3 regions of the Sphingomonas sp. C3-2 genome follow, and region 1 is predicted to be linked to each of the others. Evidence: riboswitches for the same ligand, from Rfam matches in the RefSeq annotation. Region 1 holds a riboswitch; each other region holds the start of a gene.
What was found. A riboswitch is a leader RNA that binds a small molecule or an ion and turns the genes downstream of it on or off. The one in region 1 is predicted to bind cobalamin.
Positions count from the first base shown of each region.

Region 2: linked by a shared signal. The riboswitch ahead of QYC26_RS04620 (TonB-dependent receptor plug domain-containing protein) and the one ahead of QYC26_RS09165 (TonB-dependent receptor plug domain-containing protein) in region 1 are both predicted to bind cobalamin.
Region 3: linked by a shared signal. The riboswitch ahead of cobW (cobalamin biosynthesis protein CobW) and the one ahead of QYC26_RS09165 (TonB-dependent receptor plug domain-containing protein) in region 1 are both predicted to bind cobalamin.

Region 1 covers NZ_CP130322.1:1,877,482-1,889,541, reverse strand. The annotation lists gene QYC26_RS09205 (adenosylcobinamide-GDP ribazoletransferase) at 1-316, opposite strand, end outside; gene QYC26_RS09200 (histidine phosphatase family protein) at 313-882, opposite strand; gene cobT (nicotinate-nucleotide--dimethylbenzimidazole phosphoribosyltransferase) at 879-1,901, opposite strand; gene QYC26_RS09190 (DUF1636 domain-containing protein) at 1,898-2,305, opposite strand; gene QYC26_RS09185 (ABC transporter ATP-binding protein) at 2,373-3,170, opposite strand; gene QYC26_RS09180 (iron ABC transporter permease) at 3,167-4,231, opposite strand; gene QYC26_RS09175 (ABC transporter substrate-binding protein) at 4,177-5,028, opposite strand; gene QYC26_RS09170 (hypothetical protein) at 5,025-5,603, opposite strand; gene QYC26_RS09165 (TonB-dependent receptor plug domain-containing protein) at 5,679-7,538, opposite strand; cobalamin riboswitch at 7,726-7,959, opposite strand; gene QYC26_RS09160 (S9 family peptidase) at 8,128-10,197, shown strand; gene QYC26_RS09155 (methyl-accepting chemotaxis protein) at 10,270-12,060, opposite strand, start outside.
Region 2 covers NZ_CP130322.1:949,419-957,549, forward strand. The annotation lists gene QYC26_RS04605 (ABC transporter substrate-binding protein) at 99-953, opposite strand; gene QYC26_RS04610 (iron ABC transporter permease) at 1,034-2,029, shown strand; gene QYC26_RS04615 (ABC transporter ATP-binding protein) at 2,023-2,802, shown strand; cobalamin riboswitch at 2,823-3,011, shown strand; gene QYC26_RS04620 (TonB-dependent receptor plug domain-containing protein) at 3,159-5,087, shown strand; gene QYC26_RS04625 (DUF983 domain-containing protein) at 5,158-5,580, opposite strand; gene QYC26_RS04630 (aldehyde dehydrogenase family protein) at 5,712-7,229, opposite strand; gene QYC26_RS04635 (SDR family NAD(P)-dependent oxidoreductase) at 7,347-8,105, opposite strand.
Region 3 covers NZ_CP130322.1:958,455-970,514, reverse strand. The annotation lists gene QYC26_RS04695 (iron ABC transporter permease) at 1-5, opposite strand, end outside; gene QYC26_RS04690 (ABC transporter substrate-binding protein) at 78-935, shown strand; gene bluB (5,6-dimethylbenzimidazole synthase) at 922-1,569, opposite strand; gene cobO (cob(I)yrinic acid a,c-diamide adenosyltransferase) at 1,572-2,174, opposite strand; gene cobN (cobaltochelatase subunit CobN) at 2,178-5,909, opposite strand; gene cobW (cobalamin biosynthesis protein CobW) at 5,909-6,943, opposite strand; cobalamin riboswitch at 7,195-7,441, opposite strand; gene QYC26_RS04665 (DMT family protein) at 7,513-7,848, opposite strand; gene QYC26_RS04660 (alpha/beta hydrolase fold domain-containing protein) at 8,011-9,003, shown strand; gene QYC26_RS04655 (hypothetical protein) at 9,007-9,414, opposite strand; gene QYC26_RS04650 (NAD(P)/FAD-dependent oxidoreductase) at 9,556-11,043, shown strand; gene QYC26_RS04645 (SDR family NAD(P)-dependent oxidoreductase) at 11,127-11,981, opposite strand.

The DNA of each region.
Region 1 (12,060 bases):
CGATATGCGGATCGGCCAGAACCTCGAGAAAACGGGTCTTGTCCCCATGCGCCGCACCGCGCGCATCGACCAGATCGGCGAGCCCGTCGAGATGCAGCCCGCCGGTGACGATGACCCACGCGACGAGCCCGGCAAGCGCGCCCTGCCACGGGCCGATATAATTGCCGAGAAACGCCGCCCCCGCGACGCAACCGCCGACCACCAGCCCGGCGGCGGGAAACCAGCGCATCGCGCGCGCAAAATCATCGGCGCTGGCCTCAACGCGCGGGAGCGGGATCCGCGTCAGGAACTGGAGCGCGAGGATGAGGGGCTTCATGGCCAGAGCCCGACGATCTGCGCCATCGGGCGCTCCCCCGGCCAGACGCGCAGCGACAGCATGGCGGCATAGGGCAGATCGAACGCCCAGCCCTGCGCGACCGAAAAGCCGCACAAGCCGGCAAGCGCGGCGCGCATCGCGCCGCCGTGGCAAACGACCAGCGTTGAATGCGGCTCAAGCGCGCCGATCGCCACCGCCACGCGCGCGCAAAGCGCCGACCAGCTTTCGCCGCCGGGGGGCGGACTGGCGTCGGGATCGGCCCAGAAGGCGGTGAGCCGGGTCTGATCGACCTCGGCCGGGGCGCAACCGTTCCAGACGCCGAAATCAAGTTCACGCCAGCGCGGATCGATCAGGGGCGCCATCCCCCGCTCCTCTCCGATGGCGCGTGCGCAGTCCCCCGCGCGCGCCAGATCGGAGGTGACGAGACGATCGAACTCGACCAGCCGCGCCTGTTCCAGGCACGAGATTTCGGCCCTGGGAGCCAGCGCGACGTCATTATGGCCGTGGAGGCGGCCCGGCTGTTCGGGCGTGCCGTGGCGCATCAGATGGAGGAGAAAGGCGGTCATGACGCGGTTGCGATCCCCGCCTCGGCAAAGGTCGCCATGCCGTTATGGACGGCGACCGCCGAGCGGATGATCCCGACCGCAAGCGCCGCGCCGCTGCCTTCGCCCAGCCGCATGCCGAGCGCGAGCAGGGGCTGAAGGCCAAGCGCCTGCAACAGCGCGGCATGCCCCGGTTCGGCCGAGACATGGCCCGCGATGCAGTGCGCCGCGATATCGGGCGCGGCGCGGAGGAGCGGCGCGAGCGCCGCGCAGCTGATAAAACCATCGACCACCACGGGAACGCGGCGGCGGCGCGCCGCAACCACCGCACCCGCCATGGCGGCAATTTCGCGCCCGCCCAGCGCGCAGAGAATCTCGAACGGGGTGGCGTCGTCACCCAATGCATGATGCGCGAGCGCCTGTTCGATCACCGCGATCTTGGCGGCGACGCCCGCACCGTCGAGCCCAGTGCCCGGCCCCGTCCATCCAGAAACCGCACCGCCAAGGCTGGCGGCGCAGAGCGCGGCGGCGGCGGTGGAATTGGCGATCCCCATTTCGCCGATGGTGAGCAGATCGAGATCGCCCTCCACCGCCGCCGCGCCAGCATTGAGCGCGGCTAGGCATTCCTCGGGGTCCATCGCGGGAGCGTGCGTGAAATCGCGCGTCGGGCGATCGAGATCGAGCGGGACGACGACCAGTTCCATGCCATTGGCGGCGGCGAGCGCATTGATCGCAGCCCCACCCGCCTCGAAATTGGCGACCATCTGGGCGGTCACTTCGGCGGGATAGGCGCTGACGCCGCGCGCCGCGACGCCGTGATTGCCGGCAAAAATGACGGTGCGCACATGACCCAGCTGCGGGCATTCGCGCCCCTGCCAGCCGGCGAGCTGGACGGCGACATCCTCCAGCCGGCCGAGCGAGCCGAGCGGCTTGGTGAGCACGGCCTGGCGCGCGCGCGCCGCCATGGCCGCCGCCTCATCGGCGCCGGGCAAATGGCGCAGCGCATCGGAAAAAGCGGCCGGATCGGCGAAGGCGCGCGTCATTCGGCGACAAATCCAGCGGGGGGCGTGCGCGTGATGAAATGCCCCTTCACGCCTTCGGGCCAGTCGGCAAAGGGCACACGGCCGAAATCGCTGTCGGCATAGAGCGCGGCATATTCGAGGATCGCCTGCGCGGCGTCCGCCCCCGGTTCGAATCCGCCGAGCACATAGCCCACCTTGTCGGGCGCGCGCAGATGGATGGTGCAGGCGCGGCTGCACGCGAACAGGCACGGCATTTCCTGCACCGCGACCTTGTCAAAGCGCGGATCGGCGGCCTTGGCCGCGCGCAGCGCATCGACCATATGCGCGCCGCCCCGGCGGCCATCGGGACCATTGGTCTTGTCCGCCGAAAAACGGCAGGTGTTGCAGGCCACGACAGCGGGGCCGTCTTCGACGCGGGTCAGCATGGGCGGGTGTTCCGAAAGGCGGTGGCAAGGAGATGGGTCACAAGGCGGCTCCGATAGGGGTGCGGGGTCATACAAGTTCCGCCGTGCGGGCGGAAACGGGTTTCCAGGGAAGGACAAAGGCTTCGCCGTCATGGTGGCCATAATGGCCGGTGACGCCGTAGAAGCGCCTGATTTCAGCGTTGCCGAGCACGTCCATCGGCGCGCCGTCCCGGACCAACCGGCCATTCACGAGCACGATCAGCCGATCACAGAAGCGACTGGCGAGCACGAGATCGTGGAGCACGACGATGACGAGCGTTCCGCGCGCGGCCTCGGCACGCAGCAATTCCATGATGGTGAGGCTGTAGCTGGGATCGAGCGCGCCCATCGGCTCATCGGCGAGGAGAACGGGTGCCTCGACCGCGAGCGCGCGGGCGAGCAGAACCCGCGCGCGCTCGCCCCCCGAAAGGCGGGTGACGTCACGATCCGCCATGGCGGCGACGCCGGTGCGCGCCATCGCGCGCGCTACCGCGGCCGCATCGCCCGGCGTGGTACGCGCAAAGCCCGCCTGATAGGGGGTGCGCCCGAGCCGGACGATATTTTCGACCGAAAGCGGCCAGTGCACGGTATCGCCCTGCGGCAGATAGGAGATCCGCCGTGCGGCTTCGCGCCGGGGGAGCGCATGAACATCGGCGCCGTCGAGCAGGACACGGCCTTCACTCAGCGGCAGCAAGCCCGCCACCGCGCGCACCAATGTCGACTTGCCCGCGCCATTGGGGCCGACCAGCCCGATCAAATTGCCGCTGGTGGCGGAGAAGCCGACATCGCTGAGGATATTCTTCTGCGCCAGCGGCACCGAACAGGCGTCGACGGTAAGGATCGTCATGTCATGGCCTTTCGCAGATGGTGGACGAGATAGAGGAAGAAGGGCGTGCCGATGAGCGAGGTGAGCACGCCGAGCTGCAATTCGGGGCCGACCGCGATCAGCCGGATGAGGATATCCGCCGCGAGCACCAGCGCCGCGCCGCCGAGCATGCTGGGCAGGACCAGCCGGCTGGGGACATGATCGACGAGCGGGCGGAGGAGATGCGGCACCATCAGCCCGACAAAGCCGACCGATCCTGCCACCGCGACGCCCGCGCCCACCGCAAGGCTGGTGCCGGTGATCGCGAGCCAGCGCGTCCGCTGAACATCGAGCCCGAGGCTGCGTGCGGCTTCCTCCCCCAGGGACAGGCTGTTGAGCGCGGGGGCGGCGGCGAGCAGCATCGCCATGCCCGCAAGGATGAAGGGCGCGGCAAGCCAGACCTCGGCAAAGGTGCGATCGCGCACCGAACCCAGCAGCCACATCGCGATTTCGCTGACCGCCCAGGGATTGGGCGAAAGGTTCATCGCGAGCGAGGTGAGCGCCACCGATACCCCGCCAATGCCGACCCCGGTAAGGATGAGCGTGAGCGTCGACGCCCGGCGCCGCGCGGCGACGAGAAGGAGCGCGGTCGCCGCCGCGCCGCCCGCCATGGCGCAGAGCGGCAGCAGCAGCGGATGGATCGCCATCAGCCCGAAATAGATCGCGATGACCGCGCCGAGGCTGGCCGCGCCGGTGATCCCCAGCGTTCCGGGTTCGGCGAGCGGATTGTGCAATATGCCCTGGAGCATCGCCCCCGCCCCGCCGAGCGACGCGCCGAGCAGCACCGCGAGCAGCATGCGCGGCATGCGCAGTTGCTGGACGATGGTGACGGTGGGTTCATCCGCCAGCCCAAAGGCGCCGGCGACGAGATCGTTCGTGGGGATGACGACATAGCCGATGCGCAGCGAGGCCAGCATCAGCGCGGTGAGCAAAAGCAGCAGAAAGAGGTTGAGGCGCAGATCGTGCGCATGGGCAGGCGGGTTCTGCATCATGCGCCTCCCGTCATGCGCGCGCGCAGCGGGGCGCGCTGTGCGGCGAGCCATTTGACCGCCTCGGCCAGCAGCGGGCTGCCGCAATTCCAGTATTTTCCGGGGACGGAGAGGATCGGCCGGTGCTGTGCCTTGCCCCAGAGCAGCGGATTGCGCCGCAGCACCGTGCTGCTGGGCGCGGCCCCGTCGAAATAGCTGACGGCAAAGGCGGAGGGCGGCGCGCCGATCACGCGTTCGAGCGGCACCCCGCCCCAGCCGGGCGGGCCCCATTCGGCCTGCAGATTGCGGTAGCCCGCCGCCTGGAGTGCGGCATCGACAAAGGTGCCTTCCCCCGCGCCGCCGCCATCGGGGCGGTAATAGATGATGGTCGGCCAGTGCGCGCGCGGCTCGGACGGGCGGGCAGCGGCAAGCGTAGCGCGCATGTCGGTGAGCACCGCCTCACCGCGTTCGGGCCGGCCCAGCGCCTTAGCAACATCGCGCGTCATCGCCGCGATTTCCGCCCAGTCATTGGCGAAGGGGAGCGGCAGCACCGCGATTCCGAACCGGTCGAGCGCCGCCATGGTGCGCTTGTCCATCATGTCGCTCGTCACCAGAAGCCTTGCGCCCGATGCGAGGATTTCCTCGGCCGAACCGCGCGTGGCGGGGATACCACGCGCGCGCGCCGCATAATGCGACAAGGGCCCGGTGGCCTGTGGCGACACGGCGGCGATCTGCGCGCGCGGGGCGAGCATCAGCACCATCTGGTCGGCGCACAGGCCGTAAGAGGCGACCCGCACCGGGGCGGCGATTGCCGATGCGGAAAAGAGCCCGAGGACCGCGCCAAACAGTGCGATCGCCCGGCGCGGGTTCACTTGCCGAACCCCTTGCCGAGCCTGTCGCGCCCATCGGGCAGGGTGCCGGCATAGCGTTCGAGTACCAGCTGCCAGAGCGCGAGACGGCCGAAATCGGGGGTCTCGGCGATCCCGTCGTCCGGGGTGAGGAAGGGATTGGGAAAGAAGATCGCGATCGTCGATTCGCCGCGCCCGTTCACCGCGCGCAGCGACCAGGTGACGGGATGGCCCGCGCGGTCGAGCCCGCGTTCGAGCCAGACCCGGCCGGGGCGGCGATGCGCGATCAGTTCGGGCGGGGTGGGATTTTCGGGCGATCCGCGATTTTCGCCGATGCACAGATGGAAATGCCCGCCCGATCCCCAATGGACGGTGAAATAGCCGCCGCTGACGGTGATCGATTGGGGCGCGCCGGGGCAGCGCAGTTCATAGGCGCCGCCTTCGACCATCGGGCCGAAGGTAAGCTGGTGCCAGTGATTTTCGAACAGATCGCGAAACAGCGTTTCGAGAAAGGCCTGATCGGTGGGAAGCGGCCAAAATTCGGCGAGGACGCGGCCGTCCTCGGCGGTCTTGTGCTCTACGGCAATGGGGTGCGGCATGGCTTAGGGTCTCCGGGTGGCGCCGCGCGATCTTTTCGATAAAAATCGCGCGGCGCCGGGGGAAGCAGGGAAGGATCAGAAGCTGAGGCGGACGCCGCCATAGGCGCTGGCGCCCAGCGTGTTCTTGCCGAAGCTCATCTGATACTGCTTGTCGAAGAGGTTGAGCACGCGGGCATAAAGCTCGACCGTGTCGTTCAGCCGGTATGATCCGAGCAGATCGAAGACCGCAAAGCCCGCAGTGGCACCACCATAGCTCGATTCATTGCGGCTGCGATAACGCGCGCGGCCGGTGAGCGAGACGCCGTCATAGGGGGTGACGGTGACCGCGGTGCTGCCCGAATTCTTCGGACGCCCCATGTCGAGATAGACGCCGTCCTCGTCGCCATCCTCGCGCGCCTTGAGATAGGTGTAGCTCTGCGCGATCGACAGCCAATTGGTGGGGCGCACCGTCATGCCGATCTCGACGCCCGATTTTTTGGTGCGGCCGAACTGCCCATAGCCGCCATAGGGCGGGATCGACCCGTCGAACACGATCTCGTTGCGGACGCGCGCGAAGAAATAGGAGAATTGCGCGGTAAAGGCCTGACCGAAACCAAGGTCGAACCCGACATCGCCGCCCTTCGAGGTTTCGACCTCGAGATTGGGATTGCCATATTGCGGATCGAACAGCTGATAGAGCCCGGGCGCCTTGGCGCCGGTGCCATAGCTCGCGCGCAGCTTGATATCGGCCGCCGACATCGCATCGGTGATGAGATAGGCGGCGGTAGCGCGATAGGTGTCGAACGACCCGAAACGGCTGTGATCGTCCACCCGCGCGGCGCCGGTGAGGGTGAGGTTTTTGAGCGGGCGCAGCGCCAGTTCGCCGTACACCGCCGAGGTGTTCACCGACGCATCGAAATTGCCCGAATAGTTGGTGACCTGATCACTCTTTTCCCATTCCTTGTTCACGCCCGCGGCGACGCTGACGAACGATCCGGAATCATAATTGGCGTTGAGCGCGACGACGTCCTTGGTGCCCTTGTAGAGATCGCCTTCGGGCTTGTAGGAATTGCCGAAATAAAGGCGCCGCGCGACATAGCGGCTGGCGGTGAGATCGGCGTGGAAATGCCCGTCATCGCTGCCATAGCGCGCCTGCCCGGCATAGGCATATTCACGCTTGCGCACGGTGTTTGCGCTGTCCGAATTGGTGTTGTCGAGATCGGAATGCGCGTCCTGCCAGAATCCGATCAGCTGGAGTTCGAGATTGTCGGTCGCGGCGACGCCCAGACGCCCGCTGAACCCGTAGCGCCAATATTCGTCGCGCTCGGTTGCGCTGCCCGTGGCGGGATCGGCGAGCGAGGGCCCTTTGTGCTGATAGCCGGTGGCGGTGAGGCGGAAATCGACCGCGCCCTTCTTGCCAAGGATCGACGCGCCGCCGTTCAGCGTATCATGCGCGCCATATTCGCCCTCGGCATTGACCGAGATGCCTTCTTCGGTCGCGCGCTGGGTGATGATGTTGACCACGCCGCCGATCGCGTCCGAACCATAAAGCGAGCTCTGATTGCCGCGCAGCACCTCGATCCGCGCGATATCGCGCGTGACGAGGTGATCGGACTGATATTGCGTGCTCGTCGAGCTGGGATCGCCAAGCTCGATCCCGTCGATGAGGAAGAGCACCTGATCATTGTCCGATCCACGGATGCTGACATTGGTATTGTCGCCGGGGCGGTCGGTGGTCAGCTGGACGCCCGCGATCATCTGGAGCAGATCCTTGGCGAAGGGCGCCTGGCTTTCCTTGATGTCTTCCTGGGTGACGATGGTGACCGCGCTCCCCACCTCGCGCGCGGCGAGCGGGATGCGGCTGGCGGTGACGAGGATCTCGTTATCGGCGGAATCGGCCGCGAATGCGGGTGCGGAGACACCCGCGAGCAAGAGACCGAGCGTTACATATTTCATTTCTGTTTCCCCCGCGCCTGAGCAAATCGGACGGGCGGGGGCGTGCCGTGCGCGAACGAACGGTCGGCGCGCGTCGGCAAACGGGCGCGACGGGCGCTCGCCGACAGGCACCGATGCGGCCCCAGCCACATGGTTCGTCGCTCAGACGGAGAAACAACCGTGCCTTGGCCATCCCCTGGACCGAGGCAAGAGCGACCGCAACGCCGGCAGGTCTCCTGGCTCGCGGGTCTTCGCTTGATGCACACCTTCCCAGATCATGGGCGCATTCGGCCCGGATCCAGTGGCTGCCCCTCGAAAGGGCCAGTGCATCGCGCTCTCCGCTTACAGTTGCAGGGACAGCCGCGGATTTGGATGGCCATGCCACCCGCACCGCATTCCCGAATTAAGCCCGATCAAGGGCACCGGCGCGATCTGTATCGGACGCCGTAAAGGCGCCCGGACGGCCTGTTAGGGCAAAAACCGCCGCGCGAAAAGGGGGCTTGGTACAGGGCGAGAGGCTGCGTGAACTTTTGCTGCAAACGAAACGACTTGCTTGAAACGGGCAGCGAAAACAGCATTCTGGCCCGCAATATCCGATGGGAGGTTTCCGATGCCGTTTCGCGCCAGCCTAATTCCGGTGCTCCTTGCCGCCACAACCGCACCAGCATTCGCCGCGCCCGCCGAAACCCCCAGCCGCTATTTCGAGGGCAAGGACCTGTTCGGGCTGGAGGTGGCGAGCGATCCGCAGATCCGCCCCGATGGCGCCATGATCGCCTATGTCCGCCGATCGAACGACATCATGAGCGACAAGGCGCGCCCGTCGATCTGGCTGATCGATACGCGCACCGGCGCGCACACGCCGCTCATTGCCGGGCCGGGCGCGCACAGCCAGCCGCGCTGGTCCCCCGATGGCAAGCGGCTGGCCTATGTCTCGGCCGGTGACGGCGATGCGCCGCAGCTGTTCGTCCGCTGGATGGAAACGGGCGCGGTGGCGCGCGTAACCGGCCTGCCCGACAGCCCGCAAAGCATCAGCTGGTCCCCCGATGGGACGCGGCTCGCCTATATCATGACGGTGCCCGACGAGGGGACCAAGCTCGGCAAGGCACCCGCCAAGCCCGAGGGCGCCAATTGGGCGCCCCCGCTCGAGGTGATCGACAAGGTCGTCTACCGCAATGACGGCGGCGGCTATGTGACGCCGGGCTTCGACCATATCTTCACCGTATCGGCCGAAGGCGGGCCGCCGCGCCAGCTGACCTTCGGCGCGGTCCATGATGGCGGGCCGCTGGCCTGGGCGCCCGATGGCAAAACGCTCTATTTCAGCGCGGTCCGCACCAAGGACTGGGAACGCGAGCCGGTGAACAGCGAGATCCATGCGCTCGATATCGCCACCGGCGCGCTGACCGCGCTCACCAGCCGCGAAGGACCCGATGGCGCGCCCGCCATTTCGCCCGATGGCAGCCGGATCGCCTATATCGGGTTCGACGACAAGCGGCTCGGCTATCAGAATGCCGAACTGTACGTGATGAACCGCGACGGTTCGGGATCGCGCTCGCTCACCAAGGCGCTGGATACGAGCATCGACAAGGCGGTCTGGGCGGCGGACGGGCGCTCGCTCTATATCCTCTACGACGCGCGCGGGCAGAACCGCGTGGGCCGCGTGACGCTGGACGGCAAGGTTTCGGCGGTCGCGACGGGGCTGGCCGGAAGCGGGCTCGATCGCCCCTATAGCGGCGGCGATTTCAGCGTTTCGAAAAACGGCACGGTGGCGTTCACCAGCGGCAGTGCGTTGCGCCCCGCCGATATTTCGGTGGTGCAGGGCGGCAAGACGCGGCGCCTGACACGGCTCAACGAGGATATGCTCGGCGCCAAGGCGCTTGGCCAGGTGCAGGAACTGGCGGTCACCGCGCCCGATGGACGCCCGGTGCCCGCCTGGATCGTCACCCCGCCCGATTACCAGCCAGGCAAGCGCTATCCGCTCGTCCTCGAAATCCATGGCGGGCCGCACACCGCCTATGGCCCCAGCTTTTCGACCGACAACCAGCTCTATGCCGCCGCCGGCTATGTCGTGCTCTATACCAATCCGCGCGGATCGACCTCTTATGGCGAGGAATTCGCCAACCTCATCCATCACAAATATCCGGGCGAGGATTATGACGACCTGATGGCCGCGGTCGATGCCGCGATCGCGAGCGGCTATGCCGATCCCGACAATCTGTTCGTCACCGGCGGATCGGGCGGCGGCGTGCTGACCGCATGGATCGTGGGCAAGAACAACCGCTTCAAGGCGGCCGCGACGCAAAAACCCGTGATCGACTGGGCCAGCTTTGCGCTGACGGCGGACAACACGCCCTATTTCTCACGCTACTGGTTCGGCAAATTCCCGTGGGAAGACCCGATGGCGTTCTGGAACCGCTCGCCGCTGTCGCTGGTCGGCAATGTGCAGACCCCGACGCTCGTCGTCGTCGGCAGCGAGGATTACCGCACGCCGGTGAGCGAGTCCGAGCAATATTATTCGGCGCTCCAGCTGCGCGGCGTGCCCACCGCGCTGGTGAAGATCCCCGGCGCCAGCCACGGCGGAATCGCGGCGCGCCCGTCGCAATCGGCGGCCAAGGCTTCGGCGATCCTCGACTGGTTCGGCAAATACCGCACATCGCCAGCGACACCGGCCCCGGCGCTATAATCAAAACGCCCGCGGATCGGACCTGACCGAACCGCGGGCGCCTGCACGATCTTGGGCTGTTTGCCCGGCGGATCAGGCCGCCGAGGACAGCCGGGGCGCGGTCTGCGCGGCACCCGTATCGAAGCGCGCGGCCTGATCGTTGAGCGCGACCGCCTCGGTGGTGAGGTTGCGCGCGGCGGCGGAGGTTTCCTCGACCATCGCGGCGTTCTGCTGGGTCGACTGGTCCATCGTCGTCACCGCCACGCTGATCTGGGTGATCGCCGACGACTGGACCTGATTGTCCTCGGCCATCTGGCCGAGCAGCATGTGCACTTCGGACACCCCGCCCGAAATGGTTTCGAACGCCCCGTCGACGCGCTGGACGGCATCGACCGCGGTGACGATGTCGGTCTGCGTCACGGTGAGCTGATCGCGCGCGCGCTTGGCCTCTTCCTCAGCACGCATCGCGAGCGCCGAGACGAGATCAGCGACGACTGCGAAGCCACGGCCCGCATCGCCCGCACGGCCGGCTTCGACCGCCGCGTTCATCGCAAGGACGCGGGTCTGGAAGGCGATCTTGTCGACGCCTTCGATCACCTGATCGATGCCCTTGGCGCTTTCGCTCACCCGGTCCATCGCCTGCACCGCCTCACCGGCAACCGCACGGCCGCTGGTGACGGTTTCGAGCGCTTCGTCCGCGCGGCGCACGGTCTGCGACGCGGCCTGCGCCGAGGCCTTGAGGCGCTGATCGATCTGGACGAGCGCGGCCGAGGTTTCCTCAAGGCTCGCCGCATTGGCTTCGGTGCGGCGGGCCAGGTCTTCGGAGGCCTGCGCGATTTCCTGCGAGCCCGAGCGGATGCCGCCCGCGCTGTGCGCGACCGCGCCGATCATCCGGCGCAACTCGCCGAGCGCCGCGTTGAAATTCTCCTTGAGCGCGGCATAGCCCGAGGGGAAGGGTGCGGTGATCTCGGCGGTGAGATTGCCATGGGTGAGTGCATCGAGCCCCGCGCCGACCGCGCTGGTGACGACACGCTGTTCCTCGGCCGCGCGGTGATCCGCCTCGGCGCGTTCGGCCGCCGCCAGACGGAAGACATCCGCCGCGCGCGCCATCGTGCCGATTTCGTCCTGACGCTCGAGCTGCGGGATCGTGCAATCCTCACCCTTGGCCAGCCGGTCGACCGCGTCGCTGAGCCCCGCCATCGGGCGCCCGATGATGTTGCGCGCGGCATAAAAGAGGCTGGCAAGCACCGCGCCGACGATCAGCAAGCCGCCGATGACAAGCTGCCACGCCATTTCACGCGCCGGCGCGGCAATCGTCGCTTCGGGAACGTCGAGCACCAGGCCCCAGGTGGCGTTGAGCCCATCGAGCGCGATCGGCCGGATCACGCGGCGCATGGCCACCCCGTCGATATCGAGATTGGGGAGCACGCGCGTTTCGCCGCTGGCGAGCGCGGCCTTGACCTCTTCAAGCCCCGGATCGGCATAGGGTTTGCCGAGCGCCGCCGGATCGGGGTTCGCCACCCAGGCGCCGGTGCCCGACAGCAGCATGACCCGGCCGGTGCCGAAGGGCTTGAGCGCGCCGAGGCGTTCGGACACGCTGCTCAGTTCCATATCGACCCCGGCGGCACCGATCACGCTATCGCCCGAGCGCACAGGATGCGCGATCGACGTCATCATCACGCTCTTGCCGTCGACGTCGAAGCTGTACGGATCGACGATCGCGCCTTCGCCGCTTTCGAACGCGGTGCGGAAATAGGGCTTTTCATAGGCCCCTTCCTCGTCAATCGGCACCTGATTGAGCGCGCCGGTGCTGCTCTTCACCCAATAGGGGGTGAAATTGCCGTGCCGGTTCGAACCGGCCGAACCGATCTTTGCGGCATCGGG
Region 2 (8,131 bases), 930 kb from region 1:
GCCCAGGGAATGGTCGCGGCACGGTATTCCGTCTGGGCGACGCCGATCTGGAGACGCCAATGCGGGAATGCCGGGCAGCCGATACTGCTCACTTTATTTCAGGAAGCGGCGGCCGCCGCGATCTGCCGACGCAGATTTTCCACCGCCAGCGGATAGGAAGGCCCACCGCACACGGTGAGCGCTTCAGACAGGCTGAGCCGGGGAATGACGCGCAGCGCCGGGTGATGGAGCATTTCGGTGCCCTGATCGGCGACCTGCGCGGTTTCGGCATCGACCAGCAGGAAATCGGGCCGTGCGGCAACCATTTCCTCGAGCGAGAGCTGGGCGAGCATCGGCTTGTTCAGCCGCCGGGCGAGATTGTCGGCGCCGGCGCGCGTCAGGATATCGTCGACGAGCGTGCCCGTGCCGGTGAGGAAACCACGCCGCTGATAATAAGCGACGACCGGGCGGGCCGTACCCGCCTGCACCGCCCCCACTACGCCGAGGCGGCGGACGAGATCTTCGCCGCGTGCCTGCTGGCCGAGCGCGGCGGCGACGCTGCGCGCCTGCGCGATCATTTCGGCTTGCGAATTGGCGAGCCCGAATTCGACAAAGGCAACCGGATGGTTGCGAAAAAGCGCCTCGACCCCCGCGCGCTGATAGTCGCTGCCGATGATGAGATCGGGCTGAAGCGCCAGAAGCTCCTCCGCGCTGCCTGCCGACACCGGATAAGCAGCCGCCGCGCGCGCATGGAAGGACATTTTGGGATCGCGTGCATATTCGGAGAGCGCAGCGATCTGACGGCGATCGGCAAGTTCGATCAGATATTGATCGGCGCACATGTTGAGCGACACGACGCGCAAAGGATACGCCGGCGCGGTGACGCCCACGGGCTGCGCCGCGCGCTCGGCCGACGGCCCCAGCCCGATCAGGGCGAGCAGCGAGGCGAACAGCGCGGCGAGAGACTGAAACACGAAACGCGGCCTTTCCGGAATAAGCGCGCGCCCGGCATGGCGCGGATCGTCGCCGGATTCAACCTTGGGGAGCCCCGTCGATGGGCGCGGTGAGCCGACCGATGCTGATCGGGGTGCTGGCGCTCATCACGCTGATCGCCGCCATGGGGTCGCTCGCCATCGGCCCTGCCCCGCTGAGCCTGACGCGGATGGCCGACACGTTACGCGGCGCGGACGACCCGATTGCGCGCACGATATTGTTCGAACTGCGTGTGCCGCGCACGATCCTCGCGCTGCTCGTCGGCGCGGTACTCGGCACGGCGGGCGCCGCGCTGCAGGGTTATCTGCGCAATCCGCTGGCCGAACCATCGGTGCTGGGCGCATCGACCGCCGCCTCGCTGGGCGCGGTGATCGCGCTGTATTTCGGCTTTGCGATGATCAGCCCGATCCTGTTGCCGGGCTTTGCCGTGGCGGGCGCGATGATCGGGCTGGTGCCGCTCTTCCTGCTGGCGGCGCGATCCGAAAGCCCGTTGACGCTGATCCTGGCCGGGATCGCGATCAGCACGCTGGCGACCGCGGGGGTGAGCCTTGCGCTCAACCTGTCCCCCAACCCCTTTGCCGCGATGGAGATCACCAACTGGCTGATGGGTGCGCTGGAGGACCGATCGTTCCAGCATGTCTGGATTGCGCTGCCCTGCATCAGCATCGGCATGGCGCTGCTGCTGTGGAACGGCCGCGCGCTCGACGCGCTGACGCTGGGCGAGGACGGCGCGCGCGCGCTGGGCGTCGACCTGAAGCGGACGCGGTTGCGCCTGCTGGCAGGGGTTGCCGTCGGCGTGGGCGGCGCGGTCGCGGTGTCGGGCGCGATCGGTTTTATCGGGCTGATCGTGCCGCACCTTATCCGCCCGCTCACCGACCGCAGCCCGAGCGCGGTGCTGTGGCCATCGGCGCTGGGCGGCGCGGCGCTGTTGACGCTGGCCGACATCATGGTGCGGCTGATCCCGACATCGAGCCAGTTGAAGCTGGGCGTGGTGACCGCCTTTCTGGGGGTTCCGATCTTCCTGTTCCACCTGATCAAGGAGAGGCGGCTATGGTGATGCTAGAGATCGAGGGGCTGGCCGTCGAACTGGGTGGCCGCGCGGTGCTGCACGGGATCGACGCGCGGTTCGAAAGCGGCGCGATGATCGGGATCATCGGCCCCAATGGCGCGGGCAAATCGACGCTGGCGCGCGCGGTGCTGAACCTGGTGCGCCCGCGCGCCGGCCAAGTGACGATCGACGGGCGGCGGATCGACACGATGCCGCGCGAGACGCTGGCGCGGACGATCGCCTATCTGCCGCAGGGCCAGACGCTGCACTGGCCGCTGACCGTCGAGCGGATGGTGGGGCTGGGCCGCCTGCCGCATCTGGCGCCCTTTTCGAAGCCGCGCGCCGAAGATCTTGCCGCGATCGACCGCGCGATGGAACGCGCCGATGTCACCGCGCTTGCCAACCGCGTGGCGACCGAGCTTTCGGGCGGCGAGCGCGCCCGCGCGATGCTGGCGCGCGCGCTGGCGGTGGAGGCGCCCGTGCTGATCGCCGACGAGCCGCTGAGCGCGCTCGACCCCGGCCATCAATTGCAGGTGATGGACCTGCTGGCAGCGCAGGCGCATGGCGGCGCGCTGGTGATCGCGGTGCTGCACGACCTGACACTGGCGGCGCGGTACTGCGACCGGCTGGTGCTGATCAACGCGGGGCGGATCGCCGCCGACGGCACGCCCGAACAGGTGCTGACCGATGCGCTGTTGCGACAGGTTTACGGCGTCGAAGCGTGGACCGGTGATGTCGCCGGGCACCGGCTGATCGTGCCGATGGCGCTGAGCCATGCTTGACCCCCGCCCCGACCCCGCCTATCCGCCGCCGCGCGACAGGTTCCCCGGCACCGGGGATGAAAAGGGAACGGGGTGAAGATCCCCGGCTGCCCCTGCAACTGTAAGCGGCGAGCCGACGCATCACGGGCCATTGGGACTGTTCCCGAGAAGGCGATGCATTCGGCCATGACCCGCGAGCCAGGAGACCTGCCCGTCGCGGTCGTCCTTCGCCGGGCCAGGGTGCGCTGGGCGAGCGGGTCATTCCCCGAGCGACGACATCGTGGCCGTGCGCTGGCACGGGCGCGGTCGTGCGTCGCCAGAGGCCCGATTCCGCCTGCTCCAGCCATGGCAACCAAGGGTTTATTGGGGTTTGCCATATGACGAAACGCATTTTGATGATTTCCGCCGCCGCGCTCGCGATACCATCCGCGCCGGCGCTTGCCGCGCCCGACGCGACGACGCTTTCGCCCGAAACGATCATCGTCACCGCAACGCGCACGCCGCTGTCGCTCGACCGGATCGCCGCATCGATCACCGTGCTCGACAAGCAGGCGATCGACCGCACGCAGGACATGGGCGTGACCGAATTGCTCGTCCGCACGCCCGGCATCTCGATGACGCGCAATGGCGGTTACGGCACATCGACCTCGCTGCGCATCCGCGGGGCGGAGACCGACCAGACCGTCGTCGTGATCGACGGGGTGAAGATCAACGACCCCTCCTCCCCCGGCGGCGGTTATAATTTCGGCAATATGCTGGTGGGCGATATCGACCGGATCGAGGTGCTGCGCGGGCCGCAATCGATCCTGTGGGGGAGCCAGGCAATTGGCGGCGTCGTCAACATCGTGACGGCAGCCCCCGAAGGGCCGCTGGGGGCGACGATCGACCTGGAGGCCGGATCGCGAGAGACGCTGAACGCGCGCGCAGGGATTGGCGGCACGACCGGGCCGGTGCGCTGGCGCGTTGGCGGCCATGCCTTCACCACCGACGGCATCTCCGTATTGAAGGACGGCAAGGAAGCCGACGGCTTTCGCAATGTCGGGCTCAACGGCCGCGTCGAAGTGGCGCTGGCGGATAATGTGAGCGCGGACCTGCGCGCCTATTGGTCGCGCGGGCGCGCCGACCTCGACGGGTTCGATCCGGTCAGCTTCCTTCCCGCCGACACCGCCGAATATGGCATTACCGACGAGTTTTCCGGCTATGCGGGCCTCAACGTCGCGCTGTTCAACGGCAAGCTCAAGAACCGGATCGGCTATGGCCGAACCGAGATCGACCGCGACAATTTCGATCCCGCGCTGGGCGGTGCCAAGACGTTCGAGGCCGAAGGCCGCAACGAACGCTTCGAATATCAGGGGACACTCGACATCGCGCAGGGCTGGTTCGCGACCTTTGGCGCGGAGCATGAGAAATCGCGCTTCCAGTCCGCTTCCCCGCCCTGGTCGAACGACGGCGGCAAGGCCGATATCACCAGTTTCTACGGCCAGCTTTCGGGCGAGGTGCTGAAGGGCCTCGTACTGAGCGGCGGCGTGCGCCATGACGATCACAGCAGCTTTGGTGGCAAGACGCTGTTCTCGGCGGGGGCGGCATGGTCGCTTGAAACCGGCACGATCCTGCGCGCCAGCTATGGCGAAGGCTTCAAGGCGCCGACCTTGTACCAGTTGCTTTCCGAATATGGGAATGCGGAGCTTGCCCCCGAACAGGCCAAGGGCTGGGAAGCGGGCGTGGAACAGCATCTGCTAGGCGATCGGCTGGTGCTGGGCGCGACCTGGTTCGAACGCAGCGCGCGCGACGAGATCGGCTATATGTCGTGCTTTGGCGTGAGCGGCGATCCGCTGTGCGTGGTGCCCGGCACGACGACCCCGCGTTTCGGCTATTACGCCAATATCGGCCGCACCAAGGCGCGCGGTGTCGAACTGGCGGCCGCCGCCAAGATCGCCGAACGGCTCGATTTCACCGGCAACTATACCTGGGTGGAGGCCGAGAACCGCACCGACGGCGCAACCTATGGCAAGTGGCTCAACCGCCGCCCGCGCCAGACCGCCAATGCGGCGATTACCTATTCCTGGCCGTTCGGGCTGGAAACGGGCGCGGCGCTGCGCTGGGCGGGCAAGTCCTATGACGATGTCCTGAACCAGGTGAAGCTCGACGATTACACGCTGGTCGACCTGCGCGCCGAAGTGACCGTGGCACCGCAGATGCGGCTGTTCGCCCGCGTCGAGAACCTGTTCGACGAACGGTATGAGACCGCCGCCAATTACGGAACGCTGGGGCGGAGCATCTATGCGGGCATCCGCGCCCGCTTCTAAAGGCATGATATCGGGGGCGGCGGTGCCAATGCATCGTCGCCCCGGCTCACTCCGGCGGCAAAGAGACCGACTAAGCTGGCGGCTGGCCGCCCTTATCCGCATCGGGTTTGATCAGCCTTGCCTCGCGCGCCTTGTAGAAGAACTGGCTGCAGACGAGCCAGCCCTTGAGCGGGCGGAGCGGCAGCGTGCAGGTGACCAGCAGGAAGGGCAGCGAGGTCACCAGGTGCACCCAGAAGGGCGGCGCCACAAAGATTTCGAGCAGCAGCGCGAAGGTGACAGCAGGGACGCAGCCGAAGCAGATGACGAAAAAGGCCGGACCATCGGCGGGATCGGCGAAAGCATAGCTGAGGCCGCAATGGTCGCACTTGTCGCGCAGCTTCAGAAAGCCGTCGAACAACGCCCCTTCCCCACAGCGCGGGCAGCGCCCGCGGATACCGGTGCGGACGGGATCGAGCCGCGGCCACTGGGTTGAATCGGGATTGGGATCGGTCATGGCGTTTTGCATCAGCTGAAAAGGGAAGGTCTGTGCCGGAGCATGGGTCCGGATGGGACGGATCGTCAAGCCGAACCGCCCCATCGGACAATTTGTCCAACCCATTGATCCTCGGCCCTTAACCCGGAAAATCAACCGATATCGAACTTCACCCCCTGCGCGAGCGGCAGATCGTTCGAATAATTGATCGTGTTGGTCGCGCGGCGCATATAGGCCTTCCACGTATCCGACCCCGAGGCGCGGCCCCCGCCGGTGGCCTTTTCACCGCCGAACGCGCCGCCGATTTCGGCGCCACTGGTGCCGATATTGACATTGGCGATGCCGCAATCGCTGCCCAGCGCCGACTGGAAAAGCTCCGCCTCGCGCAGATCGCGCGTGAACACTGCCGAGGACAGGCCCTGCGGCACGCCGTTCTGAAGCGCAATCGCCTGATCGAAATCGCTGTAGGAGATAACATAGAGGATGGGGGCGAAGGTTTCCGCGCGCACGATCTCGGTCTGCCCCGGCATTTCGACGAGCGCGGGACGGACATAGAAACAGCCATCGGGCCCGGCTGCGCGTTCGCCGCCCCAGACCGTGCCGCCCTGTTCGCGCGCCGCCGCCAGCGCTGCCTGCATCGCTGTGAACGCCGCCTCGTCGATAAGCGGGCCGACATGGTTTGCCTCGTCGAGCGGATCGCCGGTGACGAGCGAACCAAGCGCCGATTTAAGCCGCGCGACAAGATCGTCACGGATGCTGTCATGGACGATCAGGCGGCGCAGCGTGGTGCAGCGTTGCCCCGCCGTGCCCGCCGCCGAAAAGACGATGCCGCGCAGCGCGAGATCGAGATCGGCCGAGGGCGTGACGATCGCCGCGTTGTTGCCGCCGAGTTCAAGGATCGCGCGGCCGAAACGCCCCGCGACGCGCACCGCGACATCGCGGCCCATGCGCGTGCTGCCGGTGGCGCTGAGCACGGGGATGCGCGCATCCTCCGCCAGCAGGACGCCGAGATCGGCGCCGCCGATCAGCAGCTGCACCAGATGATCGGGCGCCTGACCGAATTCGGCCGCCGCGCGTTCGAAGAGCAGCGTGCAGGCGAGTGCTGTAAGCGGGGTCTTTTCAGACGGCTTCCACACCGCCGAATTGCCGCAGACGAGCGCGACCATCGTGCCCCAGGCCCAGACGGCGGCGGGAAAATTGAACGCGGTGATCTGGCCGAACACGCCCATGGGGTGCCAGGTTTCGAGCAGTTTGTGGCCGGGACGTTCGGTCGCGATCGACAGGCCGTGGAGCTGGCGCGAAAGCCCGGTGGCGAATTCGCATATGTCGATGACTTCCTGAACCTCGCCGCGCGCCTCGGTCAGGATCTTGCCGCATTCCATGCTGAGGAGGCGCGCGAGCGGTTCCTTGTAGGTGCGCAGCAGATCGCCGTAGAGACGCACAAGCTGGCCGCGCACCGGCGCGGGCACCGCGCGCCAGGCAAGAAACGCCGCCTGTGCCCGGGCGATCACGGCGTCGGCCTCAGCCATATCGGTGAGCGGAAGCCGGGCCAGTTCCTCCCCCGTGCCGGGCGAGACAGTGGGAAGCCCCGCGCCTGCGGGCGGCGCGTAGCGAAGGTTCATCTGTTCGAAAAGCGCAGCCACCGGCGCGCTGATGCGGTTTGCGGACATCGTGATTCCTGCAGGAAAGATTGTGTTGGCAACCATATTACCGGCAGCCAAAGCAGGAATACAACCGACCGCATCGGCGACGCGTACGCGGGCCACCCCCGCGCACGCGCCGGACGATCAGATCGCCGTCTGGCCGCCGTCCACGGTCAGGATCGTGCCGGTGGCGTTCACCGCGCCGGCGAGGAAGATGATGGCATCGGCCATTTCGGAAGGTTCCGACCCGCGCTGGGTGAGCGGGAAGAGCTTGTAAATCAGATCCATATCGGTGTCGGGACCGAAATCGCCGCCTTTCGACGTCATCGGCGTGATGACATGGCCGGGGCAGATCGCGTTCACGCGGACGCCCTTGCGCGAATATTCGGCGGCCATCGCCTTGGTAAGCCCGATGACGCCCGACTTGGACGCGCTGTACGCCGCGCCATAAGGCACGCCAACGAGCCCTGCGGTCGACGCGACGTTGACGATGCAGCCCTGGGTTTCGAGCAGGTGCGGCAGCGCGCGCTTGCTGAGGAAGAAGGGGCCGTTGAGATTGACCGAGAGCACCTTGAGCCAGGTTTCATCGGCAAAATTTTCGGTCGGGCCGTTAGCGAGGATGCCCGCGATGTTGCACAGGATATCGAGCTTGCCGAGCAGGCGAACGGCTTCGTTCACCAGATTGGTGCAGGAATCGGCATCCGACGCGTCGCAGACGACCGCGTGGACGGTGCGCCCATGCTGCGCGCTGAGCTTGGCAGCGGCTTCCGTGAGCCCCGCCTGATTGACGTCGGCGATGACGACATCGGCGCCCTTGGCCGCGAACTGATCCGCCGTTGCATAGCCGATGCCCGACGCGCCGCCGGTGACAAGTACGGCCTTACCCTTGAATTCCATGGTCATCCTCATTCGTTAACTGGATTGCGATT
Region 3 (12,060 bases), 920 kb from region 1:
TGCATTGCAACCTCGTATTCGATCGATCTGCCCGTCACGCTTGTGTCCCGGGTGCTTGCTGCTAGGGGTTGGCCGCTATGGCCGCCTTGACCTTCCGTTCCTGCGCGCTCGCGCTGACTGCCCTGCTGGGCCTCGCCGCGACGGGGGCCGTTGTCGGGGTATCCGCATCATCGCCGTCCCCGGTCTCTGCGCGGCCGCAGAAAATCGTGTCGCTCAACCTGTGCGCCGATCAGTATCTGCTCGCGCTGGCCGATCGCGATCAGATTGCGGGGCTCACCCACAATGCTGGAAATCCCGAAATGTCGGCTGCGGCGGACAAGGCGCGCGGCCTGCGGATTCTGGGCGAGTCCGCCGAAGAGGTGATCGCCATCCGCCCCGATCTGGTGATCGGCAGTGCGTCGCGCCGGGCCGGGCTGATGGCGGCGATCGCGCCGCATGATTATCCCACGCTGCGCCTCCGCTCGGCCGAGAAGTACGACGATATCGTCGCGCAGATCCGCGAGGTGGCGGCGGCTGTCGGCCATCCCCGGCGCGGCGAGGCGTTGATCGCGGCCATGAACCGCGAGCTTGCGGCGCTGCCCAGGGCCAAACCCGGCACGGTTGCCGCCTATTATCAGCGGCGCGGTTTCCTGACCGGCACGGGCACGCTCGTCGACGATCTGATGACGCGCGCGGGGCTCATCAATCTCGCGGCAAGGATGCAGCGCCCGGCGGTCAGCCAGCTGTCGATCGAGGAACTTGTCGCCGCCCGCCCCGATTATCTGATCGTCGAAAGCGCGACCGCGCGGGTCAGCGATCAGGGGACGGAAATGCTGCACCACCCGGCGCTCGCCCGCGTCCCCCGGATCAGCTTGCCTCAGGCATGGACGGTCTGTGGCGGCCCCGCTTATGTCCGCGCCGCGCAAAGCCTCGCGCACCAGCTCAACGCACGCTGACATTGGCGCGCCAGTTCCCGCGCGCCTGCCAGCCGCGGGTTTCGAGTTCGGGCGTGTCGGAAGGCACCTCGGGATAGCCGATGCACAAGAGCGCGATCAGCCGCCATGCCGGTGGCCCCTCCAGCAACGCCTTGATGTGATCGGGGTCGACGATCGATACCCAGCCCAGCGCCAGCCCGCGTGCCCGTGCGGCCAGCCACAAGGTGTGGATGGCCAGCACGGTCGAATAAGCACGCATCTCGGGCATGGTCGCGGCGCCCAGCCCATGGCCGGCGGGCGTTGCGTCGTCGCTGAACACCGCGATGATTTCCGGCGCCTCGCGCAGGCCGTGCAGCTTCAGCGCATGATAGGCCGCCCGGCGCGCGTCCTCGACATAACGCGCACCCGCGCGCGCGCTTTCGGCATCGACATGCGCGGCCAGCGCTTCGCGTAGCGCGGGCGTGCGGATGCGCACAAAGCGCCACGGCTGCGAATTGCCCACTGACGGTGCCCGGTGCGCGGTTTCCAGCAGATGGGCGATCTCCGCCTCGTCCAGCGGATCGGTCCGAAAATGGCGCACGTCGCGCCGCCAGGCGAACAGCGCGTCCAGCTGTTCCTGAAACGCTGTGTCGAAACGGGGCGCACCGGGCGTCATCGTCAGAATTCGATTCCCGGCTGCGCCTTCACGCCCGAACGGAAGGGGTGCTTTACCAGCGTCATCTCGGTCACCAGATCGGCCGCTTCGATGAGCGCCTCGGGCGCGTTGCGGCCGGTGACGATCACATGCTTGCCCGCCGGGCGCTCGGTCAGCACCGTGAGCACCTCGTCCAGCGGCAGATAGTCATAGCGCAGGATGATGTTCAGCTCGTCCGCCAGCACCATCTGATAGGCGGGGTCGGCGATCATCCGCTTCACCTCGTCCCAGGCGGTGCGCGCCACCGCGATATCGCGCGCGCGGTCCTGCGTGTCCCAGGTGAAGCCTTCGCCCATTGGCTTGAATTCGACGGCGTCGGGAAAGGCATCGAACACCGCCTTCTCGCCGGTCGCCATCGCGCCCTTCACGAACTGGACGACACCCACCTTCTTGCCGTGTCCGATCGCGCGGACCACCATGCCAAGCGCCGCCGTGGTCTTGCCCTTGCCCTTGCCGGTGTGGACGATCAGCAGATCTTTCTCCACCGTCTTGCTGGCCATGATCTTGTCGTGCGCGGCCTGCTTCTTCTTCATCTTCGCGGCGTGCTGTTCGTCGGTCCGTTCCATGGTTCAGGCTCCTTTTGCGGGGTGGGCAATGGCGGCCAGCATCATGGCCGCGCTGTTCGATCGGGGTTTCCACAGGCCGCGCTCCAGCGCCTCGTTCAGGCGCGCGGCGGTTTCGCGCAGCGCGGCGGGGTTGGCTTCGGCCATGAAGGCGCGCACCGTCTCATCCTCGATAAAGGCGGCGTGGACGGCGTCGAAATGATGGTCGCGCACCGCCTGGGTCGTCGCGGCAAAGCCGAACAGATAATCGACGCTCGCGGCGATCTCGAACGCGCCCTTATAGCCGTGGCGCATTACCCCTGCGATCCATTTGGGGTTGGTCACGCGGGCGCGTACCACCCGGCCGATCTCGTCTTCGAGCGTGCGGATCACGGGGCGTTCGGGGCGGCTATGGTCGTTGTGATAGGCGCGCGGCTTGCGGCCCGACAGATGCTCGACAGCGGCGGCGATCCCACCTTCGAACTGATAATAATCGTCGCTGTCGAGCAGGTCGTGCTCGCGATTGTCCTGGTTCTGGACGATCGCGTCGGTGCGTGTCAGTCGTTCGGCGAACAGCGCGCGCGCGCCGTCGCCCTCGATCCCGCCGCCATAGGCATAGCCGCCCCAGTCCAGATAGATCTCGGCCAGATCGGCGCGGTTGTGCCACAGCTTCTCGTCGATCATCGCCTGCAGCCCCGCGCCATAGGCGCCGGGCTTCGATCCGAAGACGCGGGTGCCCGCGCGGCGAAGCGCCTCCGCTTCGCTTGCTCCATCAGCAACCATGTCGGTGGCTTCGGCGCGACGGCGCGCGGCGGCGGGATTGTCTTCCTCGGGCTCGTCCAGCTCCATCACCATGCGCGCGGCGCTGTCGATCAGGTCGATCTGCTCGGGAAAGGCGTCACGGAAAAAGCCCGAAACACGAAAGGTCACGTCCACGCGCGGGCGGCCGAGCTCGGCCAGCGTCATGATCTCGAACCCTGTCACCCGGCCCGACGACCAGTCCCAGCGCGGCCGCACGCCCATCAGCGCCAGCGCCTGCGCGATATCGTCGCCGCCGGTGCGCATATTCGCGGTGCCCCAGGCCGAAACCGCCATCGCGCGTGGATATTCGCCCTCGCGCTGCAGATAATCCTCCACCAGCAGCTGCGCCGATCGAAACCCCAGATCCCATGCCGTGGCGGTGGGGATGGCGCGGGTGTCGACCGAATAGAAATTGCGCCCCGTCGGCAGCACATCGGGCCGCCCGCGCGTCGGCGCGCCCGACGGGCCGGGCAGCACGAACCGACCGTCGAGCCCGGCGATAAGCGCGGCCCGTTCGGCGCCGCCGCACTCGTCCACCTTGGGCATCAGCCGTTCGCGCATATCGGCCATAACGGCGCAGCTCGCCGGGCCGGGGGCGTCGCCGCCGTCCACCAGTGCTGCCGCCAGCATTTCCAGCCGCTCCACCGTGTCGCCGTGGTTGCGCCAGAGGTCGTCGGTCAGCGCCGCCAACAGGGCGGGGCGGGGCCCCGTCCACGCATCGCCCATCCGGCAGTCGAGCGGGTCGAACCCCAGCGCCAGATCGTCGGCCAGCGCGCGGAGCAGCGATTTTTCGCCGTCATGCGCATAGCCGCGCGGGGTGCGCGCCAGCGCCACCAGCAGATCGCGCCGCAACCGCCCTTCGGGGGACTGGGTAAAGATATGCAGCCCGTCGCGGATCTGCATTTCCTTCAGCTCGCACAGATAATTGTCGATTGCTGCCAGCGCGTCGTCGCCATCGCCTTCGGCCCCGGCATCGCTCGCCAGACCCTGTCCATGCGCCAGATCGAGTATCTCGCGCTTCAGCCGTTCCAGCCGGCGCGGGTCCATCCCCGCCGCCAGATAATATTCGTCGACCAGCGCCTCGAGCTGTTTCAGCGGGCCATAGCTTTCGGCGCGCGTCAGCGGCGGGGTCAGGTGATCGATGATGACCGCGCCGATCCGCCGCTTGGCCTGCGTGCCCTCGCCGGGGTCGTTGACGATGAAGGGGTAAAGCTGCGGCACCGGCCCGGCGCAGATTTCGGGAAAGCAGCTGTCCGACAGCGAAACCGCCTTGCCCGGCAGCCATTCGAGGTTGCCGTGCTTGCCGACATGCACCACCGCCTGCGCGGCGAACACGCGTTCCAGCCAGATGTGAAACGCCAGATAGGCGTGCGGCGGGGGCAAGGCTGGGTCGTGATAGCTTTGCTTGGGATCGATATGATAGCCGCGCGCCGGCTGCACCCCGATCGCGATATTCCCAAAGCAGTGGATGCCGAGGCGAAAGCCGTCGCCGCGCACATGCGGATCGTCCTCGGGCGTCCCCCAGCGCGCGGTGATCGCGGTGCGCGCCGTCTCGGGCAATTCGGCAAATGCCGCGCGGTAACTGTCCAGCGGCAGAAAGGCGCCGCCCGCGCGGTCGGGGGAGGCAAGGTCGTTGGTCACGCTGTCGGTGATCAGCCGCATCAGCGCTGCCGCATCGGCGGGGTGCCCGTCCACGTCATAACCGGCATCGCCAAGCGCCGCGAGTATCGCCGCCGTGCTCGCGGGCGTGTCGAGCCCCACACCATTGGCGATTCGCCCGTCGCGATTGGGGTAATTCGCCAGCACCAAGGCCACGCGCCGTGCCGCGGGCGCTGTCCGCCGCAGCCTTGCCCAGTTCGCCGTCAGTTTGGCGGTAAAGGCGATCCGGTCGGGCAGCACGCGCGGCACCACGATCCCGCATTCGGTGCGCGTGTCGAAACGTTCGGCCGCCTTGAACGCCACCGCGCGGCTGAATATCCGGCCGTCCACCTCGGGCAGCGCGATGTTCATCGCCAGATCGCGGGGGCCCAGCCCGCGTGCGCTGTCGCGCCAGCTTTCCTCCTCCACACCGGCGAACACCGCCTGCAGGATCGGGCAGTCGGCGCGCTCCAGCACCGATGCAATCCGTGCCTCGCCGCCCGACGATGCGGCAAAGCAGGTCGTGTTGACGATCACGTCGGGCGCGGTCTCGTCGATCAGCGCAGCCAGCCAGTCCATCGCATAGGGATCGCGCAGTGCGCGGACATGGACGGCAACGACGTTCAGCCCCTCGGCCTCGAACGCCGCCACCATCGCATCGACGGCATCCAGCGTCCCGGCGATCATCAGCGCGCGGTAGAACACGATCAGCGCGGTCGGCTGGCCTGCGATCCAGCGTGCCCGCACATCGCCCAGCACCGGGCGCTCGCGGCCTTTCAGATACAGCCCGGCATCGGCCACCGGCACCGGATCGTCGGGCGGGCCCGCATCTTGCCCGATCAGCCTGGTGGCGGCGCGCAGGAAGGACAGCGCATTGGCGCTCCCGCCCTGGCGCAGATAATCGCGCAGCTTCTCGCACGTTTCGGCGGGCAGCGTCGACGCGCGCGCCAGTTCGGGGTCCTGTTCCTGCCCGTCGGACAATGCGGCCAGCGCAATCCCCTTGTCGCGTGCCGTCCGTGCGATCTCGTCGATCCCGTACGGCCAATAGGTCTTGCCGCCGAGCAGCACGACGCACACGAATTTCGCCTGCGCGATCACCTGCTCGACATAAAGGTCGACCGAATAGGGATGCTTCAGCTGCAACAAATTGGCCAGCCGGATGCTCGGGGCGTCATCGCCCAGCGCCTCGGCGGCGCGTGCGAAACAGGCCAGCTCGCTGTCGGCAACGGTCAGGATCACGATGTCGCCGGGCGATTGGCCAAGGTCGATCGCCTCCTCGCCATTCGCGATGGTTCCCGGCGTTGCCGACAGCAGGTGCATCAGCCGATCGCCTTCGCAAGCGCCTCGGCAATCGCCGCGCGCGCCAGCGGCTGCTGGCCGATCACCACCAACTGCGTCACGCGTGGCTCATCCTCGGTCCAGCGACGGTCGAAATGATGCTGGATGCGCGGGCCCACTGCCTGCACCACCAGCCGCGCGGGCTTGTCCGCCAGCGCCACCATGCCCTTCACGCGCAAAATGTCATGGGTCTCGATCTGCGCCGAAATCGCGTTCAGCAAGGCGTCGAGATCGGTTACCGCACCCCCCGTCACGACAAAGCTGTCGAAATCGTCGTGGTCGTGATCGGGCTCGCTGTCATGGTGCGAGGGGCGGGCGTCGAGATCATCCTCGGCGCCGGCAAACAGCCCCAGCAGCACCGCCGGGTCCACCGCGCCGTGCGCTGCATGGACGCGTTTCACGCCGGTGCGCGTTTCGGCCGCGATCTTGGCGTCGATCTCGGCCAGCCGTTCGGGCGCCACGAGATCGGACTTGTTCAAAATGACGAGATCGGCACAGGCCAGCTGGTCCTCGAACAGTTCCTCAAGCGGGCTGTCATGGTCCAGCGTCGGGTCGGCCGCGCGCGCGGCGGCCAGCGCTTCCTCGTCGCTCGCAAACCGGCCCGCGGCCACCGCATCGGCGTCGATGAGCGCAATCACGCCGTCGACGGTCGCGCGGGTGCGGATGTCGGGCCATTGAAACGCCTTGATCAGCGGCTTGGGCAGCGCCAGCCCCGATGTCTCGATGATGATGTGCTCGGGCGGTTCGGGGCGGTCGAGCAGCTTCTGCATCGTCGGCAGGAAATCGTCCGCCACGGTGCAGCAGATGCAGCCATTGGCCAGCTCCAGAATATCTTCCTCGGGGCAGGCGGCGTCGTTGCATCCCTTCACCAGATCGGCATCCACGCCGACATCGCCGAATTCGTTGATCACGATGGCAAGCCGGCGGCCGCCGGCATTTTGCAGCAGATGGCGGATCAGCGTGGTCTTTCCGGCGCCCAGAAACCCGGTGATCACGGTTGCGGGGATCTTGCTCATCCTTGTGCTCCCGGAATGCGGGGGCAGGGCAATGCGGTGTTCGTCTTCATCTTCGTCTCCGCGCCAGAGCAACGTCAGGGGCGGCGGGGCATCCGGCGGTGCGCGGGCGGATATGCCCACGCGCCAGCGGTCGGCGCGCGACGACGGGCGGGCGCACGCGCCCGTTGCCGGCACCGATGCGACCCCAGCCGCATGGCTTCGTCGCTCAGACGGAGAGTTGACCGTGCCATGACCATCCCCTGGGTCAGGGCAAGAGCGACCGGTGCGCTGGCAGGTCTCCTGGCTCGCGGGTCATCGCTTGATGCACAGCCTTCCCAGGCCTCGCATGGTTTAGCGTCCGGCCCAGTGGCTGCCGCGCCTTCGTGTCGGAAGGCCGGCCTTTTGCATCGCGCTCGCCGCTTACAGTTGCAGGGACAGCCTCGGATTTGGATGGCCCTGGCCATCCGCACCGCGTTCCCAAATTAAGCCCTTTCGGGCACCGGCGCGATCTGTTGGGGGACGGGCGGGCCCGGCCTCCGCCTGCGGCTCTATGCCAATTCGGCGATCAAGCCAAGCCGCGCATCGGCGGATCATTTGCCGATGAAAAGAAAACCCACCGCCGCCATGATGCAGGCAAAGGCCGCCAGATGCCGCCAGCTGATCGGTTCACCCAGCACCGTCACCATGAACCCGCCAAATATGATCAGCGCGATCGCTTCCTGCGCTACCTTCAACTGCCCCGCGCTCCACCCGCTCGAATAACCGATGCGGTTGGCGGGCACGGCAAGGCAATATTCGAACAGCGCGATGCCCCAACTGATGGCGATCACCAGCGGCAGGGCCTTGTTCATCCCGCCTTTCAGATGCCAGTACCAGGCAATCGTCATGAACAGGTTGGATGCGATGAGAAGGGCGATCGTCGGCATGGTCGCCCTATGCCCATCCACCGGCCCGAGCGCCAGAAGCCATCGGCACGTCTGACGGGACAGCGCATTTTTTGTCCGGTGCGCTCATCGCCATTTGCGGGTCTTGCCATCCGCTATCGTCCGCCTAGCGTGGCTGTGGATAAGTTTTCAGGAGAGGGCAGGATGGCGGATCAGGAAATGCGCGGCGTGCGGGTGGAGGCAAGGCTGGTTCCCTTCCCGCAGTCGATCAGTGCCGAGGCGCAGGCCAGCCTCGCGGCGCGCGTCAATCCCGATGGCAAGACACTGAACCTTGTCGATGATGTGCCAGCACCCGACGATCTTGTCGGCTGGGCGGCGATGAAGGCGCGGGTCGACGGGGTGATCCTCGACATGATGGCCCCCGCGCGGCCCTATCTGCGCGCAAGCGTAGAGACGATCTCGCTGGGCGGCGCCACGGTCTATGCGGCCACGCCCGAAGGCGCCGGGGCGGACGACCGTGCCTATCTCGATATCCATGGCGGCGGCCTCGTTTACGGCGCCGGCGAATCCTGCCTGCTCGGCGCGCAGATGCGCGCGGACCAGCACGGCGTGCGCTGTTATGCCGTCGATTACCGGATGCCGCCCGAACATCCCTATCCCGCCGCGCTCGACGATTGCCTCGCCGCCTACCGCGCGCTGCTCGATCGTTATGCCCCTGAAAACATCATCATCGGCGGCGCGTCGGCGGGTGGCAATCTTGCGGCTGCCACTGCGCTGCGCGCGCGGGACGAGGGGCTGCCGCTGCCTGCCGCGCTCGTGCTGCTCACCCCCGAACTCGATCTCACCGAATCCGGCGATACGTTCGAAACCAATCGCACCTTCGACGTTATCCTGCCCAAGCCGCTCCTGCCGCTGAACCGGCTCTATGCGGCGGGCCATCCGCTGGAGCACCCCTATCTCTCGCCGCTGTTCGGCGATTTCTCCAAGGGGTTTCCGCCCAGCTTCCTGCAGGCAGGAACGCGCGATCTCTTCCTCTCCAACACGGTGCGCATGCACCGTGCGCTCCGCCGCGCGGGCGTGCCGGCCGAACTCCATATTTTCGAAGGGATGCCCCATGGCGGCTTCATGGGCGCGCCCGAGGATATGGAGCTGGCCGCCGAAGTCAGCCGGTTCGTGGCCGCGCACTGGGGCGGCTGAGGCTCAGTCCGCGCGCGCCTTCACATACCGGCCGCGCAGCGGTTCGCCGGGGACGAGCGCACCGTCCTCGGCATCGCGCGTCAGCACCAGCTGCTCGAATGGCACTGGTGTTTCCGGGTTGTTGGTCTGTTGCTGCTCGACGATCAGCGTCACCACTTCGCCCTTGGCGGTCCAGCGCCCCTCGGCCAGCAGGTCGAGCGCGCCGACGACCAGATACCATTTGAAAACGCCGTCGGGCTGCAACAGCAGTTCCGATCCGGTTTCCATCATCCCGGTCAGATAATAATGGCCCGCCACGCCGGCCTCCGCGTCCGGGGGCACGGCGCCGGGGGCATCCTGCGCCCATGCAATTTGGGGCGGCGTAATAAGGGCCATCGCCGCTGCGGCCGTCCATGCAAACCTCTTGCTCATCGCGGCTGGATATCATGCGCGGTCGTCGCTGTCGCCTTTCGCAACGATCTAATCCGGATGGATGAAGCGCCGGGGTGAGTCGCGGCCTAGTCTGTCACCATCAACCGCTCCGGTGGGAGCGGCAGCAGGAACGGAGTGGAAATGACTGCAATGGCGGCAACGGAAAACGGCAAGAAGCTGCGCTACGCGGTGATCGGTGCGGGCATGGCCGGTATCCTCGCGGGTATCCGTCTCAAGGAACGTGGCGAAACCGATTTCGTCATCTTTGAAAAGGGTGATGGCCTTGGCGGCACCTGGCGCGACAATCACTATCCCGGCCTCACCTGCGACGTGCCGGCGCATGCCTATACATACAGCTTTGCGCCCAATCCCGAATGGAGCGCCTTTTACGCCACCGGCCCCGAAATCCGTGGCTATTTCAACGGCGTCGCCGAACAATATGGTGTGGTCCCGCACATCCGCTACAACAGCGAAGTCGTCGGCTGCGTCTATGACGATGCCACCCACCAGTGGGAAGTGACGATCGTCGACGGCTCAAAGCATGTCGTCGATGTCGTGATCGCCGCCTCGGGCGTGCTCCATCACCCCAAATATCCCGATATCGCCGGGCTCGACAGCTTTGAAGGCACCTGCCTCCACAGCGCGCGCTGGGACGACAGCGTCGAAACCGCGGGCAAGCGCGTCGGCGTCATCGGCTGCGGATCGACCGGTATCCAGATCGTCACCGCGCTTTCGGGGCATTCCGAACGCGTCGTCCATTTCCAGCGCTCGCCGCAATGGATCATGCCCGTCCCCTATTTCGAATATAGCGACGAGGATCGTCAGGCCTTCCGCGACGATGTCCAGAAGATCGACGATATCCGTTATGGCGACGATTACTGGTCGGGCATCCGCCGCTTCACCAAGGCGGTCACCGATGTCGACGGCCCCGAAATGAAGGAAATCGAAGCGGTCGTCCTGCGCAATCTGGAAGACAGCATCCGCGATCCCGAACTGCGCGAAAAGCTGCGCCCCAATTACCGCGCGGCGTGCAAGCGGCTCATCTATTCGTGGAGCTATTACGACGCGGTCCAGCATCCCTCGGTCTTCGTCGAAACCGGCGGCATCGAACGGGTCGAGCCGAACGGCGTCCGCATGAAGGATGGCAGCTTCCACGAACTCGACATCCTCGTGCTCGCCACCGGCTTCCATGCCGATCGCTTCATCCGCCCGGCCACCGTCACGGGCCGCGCGGGCGCGTCGCTCGACGATGCATGGAGCCGTCGTCCGACCGCCTATCTCGCGGTCAGCATTCCCGGCTTCCCGAACTTCTTCATGCTCAATGGCCCCACCGGTCCGGTCGGCAACTTCTCGCTCATCGATATCGCCGAGCGCCAATGGGGCTATGTCGATCAACTGATCGATCAGCTGCGCAGCGGCACGCACCGCGCGGTCGAGCCGAGCCAGGCGGCGATGGATGACTATGAAGCGCGCCGGATCGACGCGGCCAAGCGCACGATCTTCGGTTCGGGCTGCACCAGCTGGTATCTCGATGCAGAAGGCGTTCCCGCCAGCTGGCCGTGGAGCTACGAAGCCTTTTCCGAGGCGATGGATGCCCCCAAGCTTGAGGATTATCTGCTCCACGCCTGATCGTGAGCGCGTAATGCCGAAATGAAAACGGGCCGGTCGCATCAAACGACCGGCCCGTTTTTCTTTGGGGTTTCAGACGTGTTCTATTCGATCACAGCGGGGTGGAACCGGTGCGGTTCGCCCAGCATGGTGGCAAACGAGGGCGGCTGACGGCCGTCGGCCTCGGTGATCCCGAACTCCATCGCCAGATCGGCGGTGTAATAGGCGTTGCCCGACATCTCCATGCGCTTGTCCGATTGTGCGACGGCCGCGATCACATGGCCCTGTAATTCGGTGGTCTCGGCATTTTCGAACATCGCGCCGTACACATCGGGGCGTTCGCGCGCGCTGATTTCGAGGCGTTCGGTCCGCATCGGGCCCGGCCAGATCGAAACGCACGCCACATCGAACGGACGGAAATCGCGCGCCATGTCGAACATCATCTTGTCGAGCCCGGCCTTTTGCGCGCCATAAGCGGGGCCGTGCATATAGCACTGCGCGCCCGGCGAAGAGATCGCGACGACAAGCCCGGCCTTCGATTTGAGCAGCAGCGGTGCCGCGATCCGCGTCGCCTGATAGGCCGAACGCAGGCCGACATCGAGGATATCGACCATATCGTCGGACTTTTCCCAGAACGGGCCCGATTTCACCAGATCGTCCGACAGCGCGGTCGCCGAATGGACAAGGATGTCGATCCGGCCGCATTCCTTCTCGATCCGCTCGAACAGCGCGGCCACCGAGGCGTCGTCGCCGTGGTCCACGGCCACTGCAATGCCTTCGCCGCCTGCTGCCGTCACGGCCTCGGCGGTCGCGCCGACGGTGCCGGGCAGGGGCAGGGCGGTGTCGTCCACCGAACGGCCGGTCACATATACCCGCGCGCCCGCAGCGCCCAGCGCAACGGCAATTCCCTTGCCGGCGCCGCGGCTGGCGCCGGTCACAACGGCTATGATATCCCTCATGCTATCATCCTCTCCTCGGGGGCTTTGGTGTCGCCCTAACGCATTCCGCTAAGATACTAGCCATGATTTTATCAAACGC